Regions from separate parts of the Cobetia sp. L2A1 genome, predicted to be linked through region 1. Evidence: predicted binding sites of a transcription regulator. Region 1 holds the regulator's gene; each other region holds the start of a gene.
The links. Region 1 encodes LexA, which represses DNA repair genes until DNA is damaged. Its sites were predicted from a motif close to TACTGTNTANNTANACAGTA; they were not measured.

Region 1 (2,206 bases):
TGGCGCTGTTGGAGCTGGCACTGTCTTCGCTACTTGATGAGATTGCCGTTGTGGCGCGTTGGCCGCAGAGCAGCTGGCGCGAGCGTTTGTCATCTCCGCCGGCACCGGTCGCTGAAGTTGAGCAGCTGCGTATCTTGCTTGAGCGGCCCGATAGCTGGTTGAGTCAGCTGGTGGGTGATATTGACCGCCTGCAAGGTGAGGCAGGCGCTGCTCGCCGAGAAGAAAGTCGTATTCGTGGCGATGGCTTGATTATCGCGGCTGCGGCCAATGCGTCATTGGTTGAGCGTCTCACTGAAGCGCTGGTGGCATTCAAGGCCATATTGCCAGGATTGCGCGAGTCGAGCGTTGAGTGGTAGTGATGCCGATAATGAATGTTGCTGGCAGCACATGGCTCGGTAGTACATGACCCGGCAGTCAATGGCTCGGCCGTGAACGCCTTGGTATCCGCGGCAAGCGTGTCTGTCGCGTGGCATTCAGATGACGCTTCGGTGCTGTGGGTGCTAGACTGCTTTCATTGTGGCAAGCCCCGCATCCTCATCAGTACGACCATGGCTCTGGCCATGGTCGTACTCTTTTCTACGCTGCGTGAGGCCTGCCCACCGTCAAGCTGACGATCACAACCACGCCGGCATCTTATGTGATGCTGCGCAGGAGGAATGACGTGTCCGATCCCGCCGTACTTGAAATTGTGCAAATGGAAGATGGTGAAGTGATTCTGCGCGCAGCCGAAAGTGAAGGCGAGCCGTTGCTCAGCATTCGCATCTCGGATGAGGCCGCTGATCTACTGCGTGACAACCGCTTTGAAGTCGCTCGTGAGATGATTGACCATGCCATCACGCGTACGCGCCTGTGGGATGGTGAGGAAGATGAGAATGAGCAGTCAGAAGGCCTGGTGCACTAACGTACCTCGCGCTCATCTGGATCATCGTTGATTACCTCACAAGCGCAGACACAAAAAACCCGCCACCTGGCGGGTTTTTTGTGTCTGAAAGCAAGTAAATGCATCGAGAGGCGTGTCAGTGCAGGCCGCCATCGCGGATGACACCGACACCAAGGCCTTCGATTTCCAGGCTTTCGCTGCGCAGGTCGACCTTGATGGGGGCGAAGTCAGCATTTTCGGCCTCGAGCCACACATAGTGGCCTTCGCGACGGAAGCGTTTGACGGTCACTTCATCGCCGAGGCGCGCGACGACGATCTGGCCATCGCGCACATTGGTGGTGCGATGCACTGCCAGTAAGTCGCCCTCCAGAATGCCGACATCCTTCATGGAGACACCGCGTACACGCAGCAGATAATCGGCGGCCGGTGAGAAGTAGTCACTGGGTAGCGGGCAATGGCGGTCGATATGCTCACTGGCGAGTATCGGACTGCCTGCCGCAACCTCACCAATGACAGGCAAGCCCGGGTTGCCATATTCTCCAGCGTCGGCCATTGATGGCACGCGAATGCCGCGTGAGGTGCCTGGCACCATCTCGATGGCACCTTTGCGCTTCAAGGCACGTAGATGCTCCTCGGCAGCATTGGGGGAGCGAAAGCCCAGCGCTTGGGCGATTTCGGCACGCGTCGGCGGATAGCCGGAGGATTTGATGGTCTTGATGATGAAATCAAAGACGTCCTGTTGGCGCGGAGTAAGCGGCTGGGTCATGGGCATTGCCTTTGGCCTGGGCGGCATCTTGAGCTGACGGCACGGGGTGTGCATCCATACAACTGTCATTGTATCCAGTCATGGCGGTCATGCAAGGTGTCTTGCGGGGTGTTCAGTGCTTTCGGAGATTATTCATGGCAGTGGAGATGTGCTTTTAACACCTGTTTTCAAGCCCCTTTCGCCATGTCTGATGTGCTGTGTCAGTAAGCGTGACATTCCTGCAAGGCCCTTGAGTGGTGAGGTTTTAGCCTCTCGGACTGAATATCAGCGAGTACTGAATCATTGGCTGTTTGAAACACGAAGAATTGTCAGTGGTAGCATGGCAAGCTAGAATCGTTGTGTTTCAAACGAATGTTCGTTAGTGGCGAGTGCAGCGATATTTTTCCTGCTCCTTGCCATCCCCTTGCGAATCGGTCGTTTGCAGCATGTCATGAGAGAGTCGGCACGAAAGGACATCAGTGTCTGCGTGGCTTACGGCTCCAGTATTTCATCACGATCACCTGATAAGGCTTCCGTCCATGGCCCAGACCGACACTGTCACCCGTATTCTCAATACTGCA
Region 2 (2,206 bases), 1.4 Mb from region 1:
TCATAAAAATCGCCCATACGATAGAACAGCAGCACGCCGGGGTGCTCGCGCTTGATCTTCATGTACTGCGTCATCATTGGCGTCATCTGCGGGGCGCTGTTCTTGGCCATGGCCATGGACTTCCTTGACTGCACTGCAACGGTGAAAGAGGCACACTGCTCAAAAGACATGCTGGAAAGTGGCATGCTGGAGCGAGGCATACTGGATGCCCCAATATTCTACGGACTGGTGTGTCTGGCTCCAATGCCGGTGACGCGCCATCCACGACACTCACACTATTTACCAGCCAATCGGGGAGCCAACCGTGCACGAACCATCTGGCGTCACGTCTGAGATATCCTCCGTCAGTGCATCCTGCAGTCCCTCTACCAGTGCATCCATCAGTGAGTTGGCCGAGCATCTGCAAGAGTTGGCGTTATCTAAGGGACTGCAGGTCACGACTGCCGAGTCCTGTACTGGCGGCGGGGTGAGCTGTGCGATTACCGCCATTGCAGGCAGCTCCGGATATTTCGAATCGGGCTACGTAACCTACTCCAACGCTGCCAAGCAGCGCTTGCTAGGGGTTAGTGAGGCGTCGTTGACGCGTTATGGCGCTGTCTCTGAAATGGTGGTCTGCGAGATGATCCGCGGTGCCTGTCGTGATAGCGGGGCAGACTTGGGTGTCGCGATCAGCGGAGTGGCAGGGCCTGGCGGTGGTAGCGAGGAGAAGCCAGTGGGCACTGTGTGGCTGGCATGGGGTAGTGAAGCTACACAACGAGCTGAGCATTATCACTTTGCTGGTGATCGTGAAACGGTAAGGAATGCGGCCGTGCGCGTTGCTCTGCAGGGCTTGATCCAACGAGTGCAGGCAATGCAAGACTAAGCGTTGAGGCTCCTGTCTGAAAAAGCGCATCACTGGACTGGCAGAGTGACGCAACTTGCGGCATCATACTGTCCATGTATACAGGGTTTTGCTGCGATGCTGGATCCACTAGGCTGGCAGCGATTGCATCACTCGCATGCTTCCATGCTGTCACTTCAGCACCGAGAGCACTGTATTTCAGAATCCGTATTGTAGATTCAGTATTTCCTCATTCCAGGTGGCTGCCCGTGTGGCACCGCCGTCCGACAGGAGGCCACATGGCACAGGACGACAATCGCACCAAGGCGCTGAACGCGGCGCTATCCCAGATCGAACGTCAGTTCGGCAAGGGCGCCGTCATGCGCATGGGCGATACCCCGCGTGTGACCATGCCGTCTATTTCTACTGGCTCGTTGGGGTTGGATGTTGCGCTCGGTATCGGGGGTCTCCCACTCGGACGCGTAGTGGAAATCTACGGGCCGGAGTCTTCGGGCAAGACGACCCTGACGCTTTCGGTCATCGCTCAGGCGCAGAAGCAGGGTAAAGTCTGCGCCTTCATCGATGCTGAGCACGCACTGGATCCGTCCTATGCAGAGAAGTTGGGCGTCAATCTGGACGATATGCTGGTCTCTCAGCCGGATACCGGTGAGCAGGCGCTAGAGATCGTCGACATGCTGGTACGCTCCGGTGGTGTTGACGTTATCATCATCGACTCGGTTGCAGCACTGACGCCGCGCGCTGAAATTGAAGGCGAGATGGGGGATTCTCACGTTGGTTTGCAGGCACGCCTGATGTCTCAGGCGCTACGCAAGGTCACAGGTCACATCAAGAACGCCAATTGCATGGTTGTGTTCATCAACCAGATCCGCATGAAGATCGGTGTGATGTTCGGTAGCCCCGAAACCACGACGGGTGGTAATGCCCTGAAGTTCTACGCAAGCGTACGTTTGGATATCCGTCGTACAGGTTCCGTGAAGTCCGGCGATGAAGTCACCGGTAACGAAACTCGCGTCAAGGTCGTCAAGAACAAGGTCGCACCGCCGTTCCGTCAGGCCGAGTTCCAGATCCTCTACGGAAAAGGCATCTATCATGCCGGTGAGGTGATTGATCTGGGCGTGCAGTGTGGCTTGGTAGGCAAGGCGGGTGCCTGGTATAGCTATAAAGGCAGCAAGATTGGTCAGGGTAAGGCTAATTCTGCCCAGTACCTGGAAGACAATCCTGCGGTGATGGAAGAAATTGAAGCACAGATTCGCGCTCAGTTGCTGGCACCGCCGGAGGCAAAGGAAGAGCCGGCCAAGGCTGCTGCTGTGCCGGGTGAAGATGACCTCGATCTCGACTGAGTACGTTTGACGAGCACGTGATAAG
Region 3 (2,206 bases), 620 kb from region 1:
CATGCGATGCACGCCCTTTCACCTCGAGAAAGGCGTAGTTGATGCCCTTGGTGACAACCGTCACGGCATCTACCCCTGGCTCAGCAAAGGTTGGCTCGAAGACCAGAACGGCATCCTGATCCGCGGACAGCTTGTGAATCACCTCATGCGATCCCGGAGAGCCCTTTTCCTCATCCGGATTGAAGACCACGGTGACTTGGCCGTAGTCGTCATATCCCAGTGTCTTCAGTGCTTCAAGGCTGTGCAGAATAACGGCGACGCCGCCCTTGGCATCTCCCACACCCGGGCCATAGGCACGTCCATCCTCGATACGGAAGGCACGCTCAGTGGCGGCACCTTCATCAAAGACAGTGTCGTAATGGATCATCAACATGATCTTGCGGCTGCCCTCGCCCTGTATCCGGCCGACAATCGTATTGCCGCCATAGGTCTTGGCAGGATACGTCTCTATCTGTGCGCCAAGGGCCTTGAGATGCTGGGTGAGCATGGCTTCAACATCGCTCAGCCCTTCACTGTAACCCGTCCCCGAATCCACATTGACCAGCGTTTCCAAGGTCTTCAGCAAGGGTTCTCGCTGTTGCTCAACGGCATCCTGCACGTCTTGATAGTCCGCAGCCTGTGCACTGACAGTACACAACCCGTAGGCCAAGCCCATCGCCAACATCGAAAGCCGCATCGTCCACCTCTAATATTATTATATAAGGAATAATTAAGGTAATGCGGACACCCTGGAAACGCAAACACACGATCTGCAAAGGTATTTTCTCGCTAGCAGCTTTTCTCGATCTCTACCATTGCACACAGGTTCAGTGCGCTTGATCTGCGTCTCATGAATGTGCAGCACTCGCATGGATCAGTAGTTGCCTGTGAGCGCCTCAGCACCGATACTGTATTCATATACAGTATCGATAGGAGACTCCACCCATGACCACTTCTGCAGCTATAGCCTCCCACGAGACACTGGCTTGCCCTCACCCGGCACCTGAGCGCTGTGCGTTGCCACACCCCACTGTCACTAGCCGGGCAGGCATTTCCGGCTTCCCGTCACCCGCCGAGGATTACGCAGGGCGCACGCTGGACCTCAACGAACGGCTGATCAAGCGCCCAGCGGCAACCTTCTTCATGACGGTGGCGGGTGACAGCATGGAAGGCTACGGCATCTATCCAGGCGATACGCTGGTGGTGGACCGTTCCATCGATGCACGTCCCGGGCATATCGTGGTGGCGCTGGTCGAGGGTGAGGTGGTGGTCAAGCGCTATGAGCTGATCGGGCAGCGCCCTTATCTGTGCTCAGGCAATGCGATGTATCCACCGGTTGCCATCTTTGATCTCGAATGTCAGGTGTGGGGAGTGGTACGTTCCGTCATCCACGAATACGCGGTATGACCCCGCCGATGATTGGCCTGGTTGACTGCAACAACTTCTACGCCAGCTGCGAACGGGTCTTTGATCCGCGCCTGGAAGGTCGCCCACTAGGGGTAATGTCGAACAATGATGGCTGTGTCATCGCGCGCTCCAACGAGCTCAAGGCACTGGGTATCGAGATGGGCACGCCTGTCTTCCAGCTGCAGCAACTGGTGCGCGAGGGGCGGATTCATCTGCTCTCCTCCAATTATGAACTGTATGGCGACATGTCAACGCGCGTACGCGAAGTGTTGGAAGAATTCTCCGCTGGCGTCGAACCCTATTCCATCGATGAGATGTTCGTGCGATTCGACGGCTTTGATCGCAACTCGATGCTGACACTGAGCCGTACCCTGCACCGCAATGTGCGCAAGTTCACCGGCATCCCCGTCTGCGTGGGTGTGGCGCCGACCCGCACGCTGGCCAAACTGGCCAATCGCGCAGCCAAGAAGCGTCCGGAATTCAAGGGAGTCTGCGTGCTGGAGCCAGAGGACGTCGGCACCCAGCGCCTGCTGGAGGATACGCCGCTGAGTGACGTGTGGGGTGTGGGGCGACGGCTGGTCGAGCGACTGGCACTGCAAGGCATGCGCACCGCCTGGGATCTACGCCAGGCTGACCCGCAGGCCATTCGTCAGCGTTATTCTGTGGTGCTTGAACGTACCGTGCTCGAACTTCGCGGCACGCCATGCCTTGAGATGAATGATGTCGATGAGGCCCGTCAGCGCATCATGACCTCACGTTCCTTCGGTCGCATGACCGGAGAATTGAGCGAACTGCAGGATGCCATCCGCCAACATGCCCA
Region 4 (2,206 bases), 580 kb from region 1:
GAAGACTCTGGTCGCTCGCATTCACTGGCGCATCATGATTTGATCGCGTGCTACGTGCAGGCGAGACCTTTAGCTACATGCCGCAAGGGCCGGTTGGTCTGCTTCGTGGATACGCTGTAAATACTGTAATTACTCCTGAGCCACATCTGCTACACACAACAACGCCGCCCTCTGGGGCGGCGTTGTTGTGTGTAGCAGCGATGTATATGGCAGGCAGGCATCGGTGTGATGGCAGGTAGGTGTTCACGTCGTCTCGTCGATGACCTCCAGCGCCCCCTTGAGGCGAGCACGCAATTCCTCCAGCGGTGGCGGAGTATCACTGGTAGGCCAGCCCGCCGTCAGTATCACGCCATCGGCAACATAATCACTGCCTTCCACCGGTACCTCGTAACCAGTCAGCCAGTGACGTACGTCGGCCTCAAGAGCAAAGCCGATCTTGAGGCGGCGTGGGGTGCGTGGTGTAAAGGTAGCGGTTGGCAGTTGCTCAAGTCCCTCGAGTACCGCGCGGCTATAGGCGCGTGCCAAGCCGCCGGTGCCGAGCTTGATGCCGCCAAAGTAGCGAATTACCACACACGCCACCTGCCCAACCCCACTGCCTTCAAGCACCTGATACATCGGTCGGCCTGCCGTACCGCCAGGCTCACCATCATCGGAAAAGCCGATCGCATTCTGTTCATTCGGTGCACCGGCAATGAAGGCAGTACAGTGATGGCGCGCATTGGGATGTACGAGACGCGCCTGTGCCAACAATCGGGCCATGCCGTCAGGAGTGGGGGCAAGCGCGAGCCAGGCGATGAAGCGGCTCTTCTCGATTTCGATGCTATGTTCGTGATGCGCCTCGGGCGCCAATGCAGGTATCAGATAGCTCATCGCGCCATCTTACCTCAGCCAGCCGTGGGCTGGGCGGCGTTCGCTGTCCGAGCGGCACTTGTGGCTGCGCTCTTGATGCATGACATCAATGGGTGACGGCAGCATTGCCGCGCACGACGCCCATCACCATGCCGAGCACTTCAATATCCGCATTCTTGAGATAGATGGGGGCCATGCTGTCGTTGGCCGGTTGCAGGCGGACACCGGTTTTCTCGATATACAGCTTTTTCAGCGTAACTTCCTGCTGGTTGATCATGACCACGGCCGTTTCGCCATTCTCGGCACTTTCACTGCGCTCGATGATGATGATGTCGCCATCATGGATGTTGCAATTGATCATCGAATGACCACGCACGCGCAGGGCGTAGGTGTTACGGCGCACCATGCGTGATGGTACGGAAACAGTGCCACAATCGGCGATAGCTTCAATGGGTACACCGGCAGTGATGTTGCCCAGTAGCGGAATCTCCATCAGCTGGCAGGCGTCGATTTCTTCCCAGGCTGCATCATTGAGCGGCAGATTATGAAGACGCTGAAGGTAGTGCGGAGCATGAAGTGGTGACATGAGCTATCCCCTGGTGCCATGCGGTCGGTGCGGTATGCGCGTCGACCTGAGGTGCAGCGTGGAGGGTCGTCAGGCTAAGTTCATCTGTGGCCTGCTAGGCTCTGCGAGCATGATGACAGCGCGATGGAGCCGACCCGATCAGTCTGCTGCCTGCGACCTGGCAGGCATGCGATGCAAACACTGTATGGATACTGTTTTTGTATACAGTGATTGCATCATAGCAAGCTCTCGCGGTGAGGCAATAGGGAAGAATGTCGGGGGTGATATTTAGCCAAGGGTGTGTCGTGTGAACTTTCATCAGTTTTAACTAATGTTTTAGGCAGATCATTGACGCCATCCTGAGCGAGCACTGCTGTCAACTCTTGCGGTACGTGGTGAGAAAAAGTGTAGTGTGCTCATGCTGAAGAAGCACATCGGTGGTCAGCACTGATCTCAGCTCGTAGAATGGCGGCCGGTGATCGACATGCGTTCATCACCTTCGCTGTACTCCGTCACTGTCGTCGTGCTCCGCGACTGGCCAGCATCGGGATTCCGAGATGTCCGTTCAGCCTGCTACTGATGCAATGCCTGTTACGCCGCCCCTGTTGGCGGTGGAGGCGTTGAGCTGTGAGCGTGATGAGCGCTGGTTGTTTCGGGAACTTGATTTCATGCTGGCCAGCGGGGATATCCTGCAGATCGAGGGGCCTAACGGCAGTGGCAAGACCACGTTGCTCAAGATTCTGTCGGGTCAGTTCAGCGACCATGAGGGCGAGGTGTACTGGCGAGGGCAGC

Region 2: recA (recombinase RecA) is a predicted target of LexA. The motif match lies at 929-948, and genes of this name have one in related genera.
Region 3: GQR90_RS06920 (LexA family protein) is a predicted target of LexA. The motif match lies at 886-905, and genes of this name have one in related genera.
Region 4: GQR90_RS01795 (LexA family protein) is a predicted target of LexA. The motif match lies at 1,625-1,644, and genes of this name have one in related genera.

The regions. Positions count from the first base shown of each region.
Region 1 covers NZ_CP047025.1:965,517-967,722, forward strand. Annotated here, with positions in the region: gene GQR90_RS04180 (DUF6586 family protein) at 1-356, shown strand, start outside; gene GQR90_RS04185 (hypothetical protein) at 662-901, shown strand; gene lexA (transcriptional repressor LexA) at 1,017-1,646, opposite strand; gene GQR90_RS04195 (TetR/AcrR family transcriptional regulator) at 2,165-2,206, shown strand, end outside.
Region 2 covers NZ_CP047025.1:3,637,615-3,639,820, reverse strand. Annotated here, with positions in the region: gene mutS (DNA mismatch repair protein MutS) at 1-110, opposite strand, end outside; gene GQR90_RS15450 (CinA family protein) at 305-862, shown strand; gene recA (recombinase RecA) at 1,120-2,181, shown strand.
Region 3 covers NZ_CP047025.1:1,588,792-1,590,997, reverse strand. Annotated here, with positions in the region: gene GQR90_RS06925 (glutamate carboxypeptidase) at 1-676, opposite strand, end outside; gene GQR90_RS06920 (LexA family protein) at 925-1,386, shown strand; gene GQR90_RS06915 (Y-family DNA polymerase) at 1,395-2,206, shown strand, end outside.
Region 4 covers NZ_CP047025.1:381,258-383,463, forward strand. Annotated here, with positions in the region: gene GQR90_RS01790 (IMPACT family protein) at 244-870, opposite strand; gene GQR90_RS01795 (LexA family protein) at 956-1,435, opposite strand; gene ccmA (cytochrome c biogenesis heme-transporting ATPase CcmA) at 1,972-2,206, shown strand, end outside.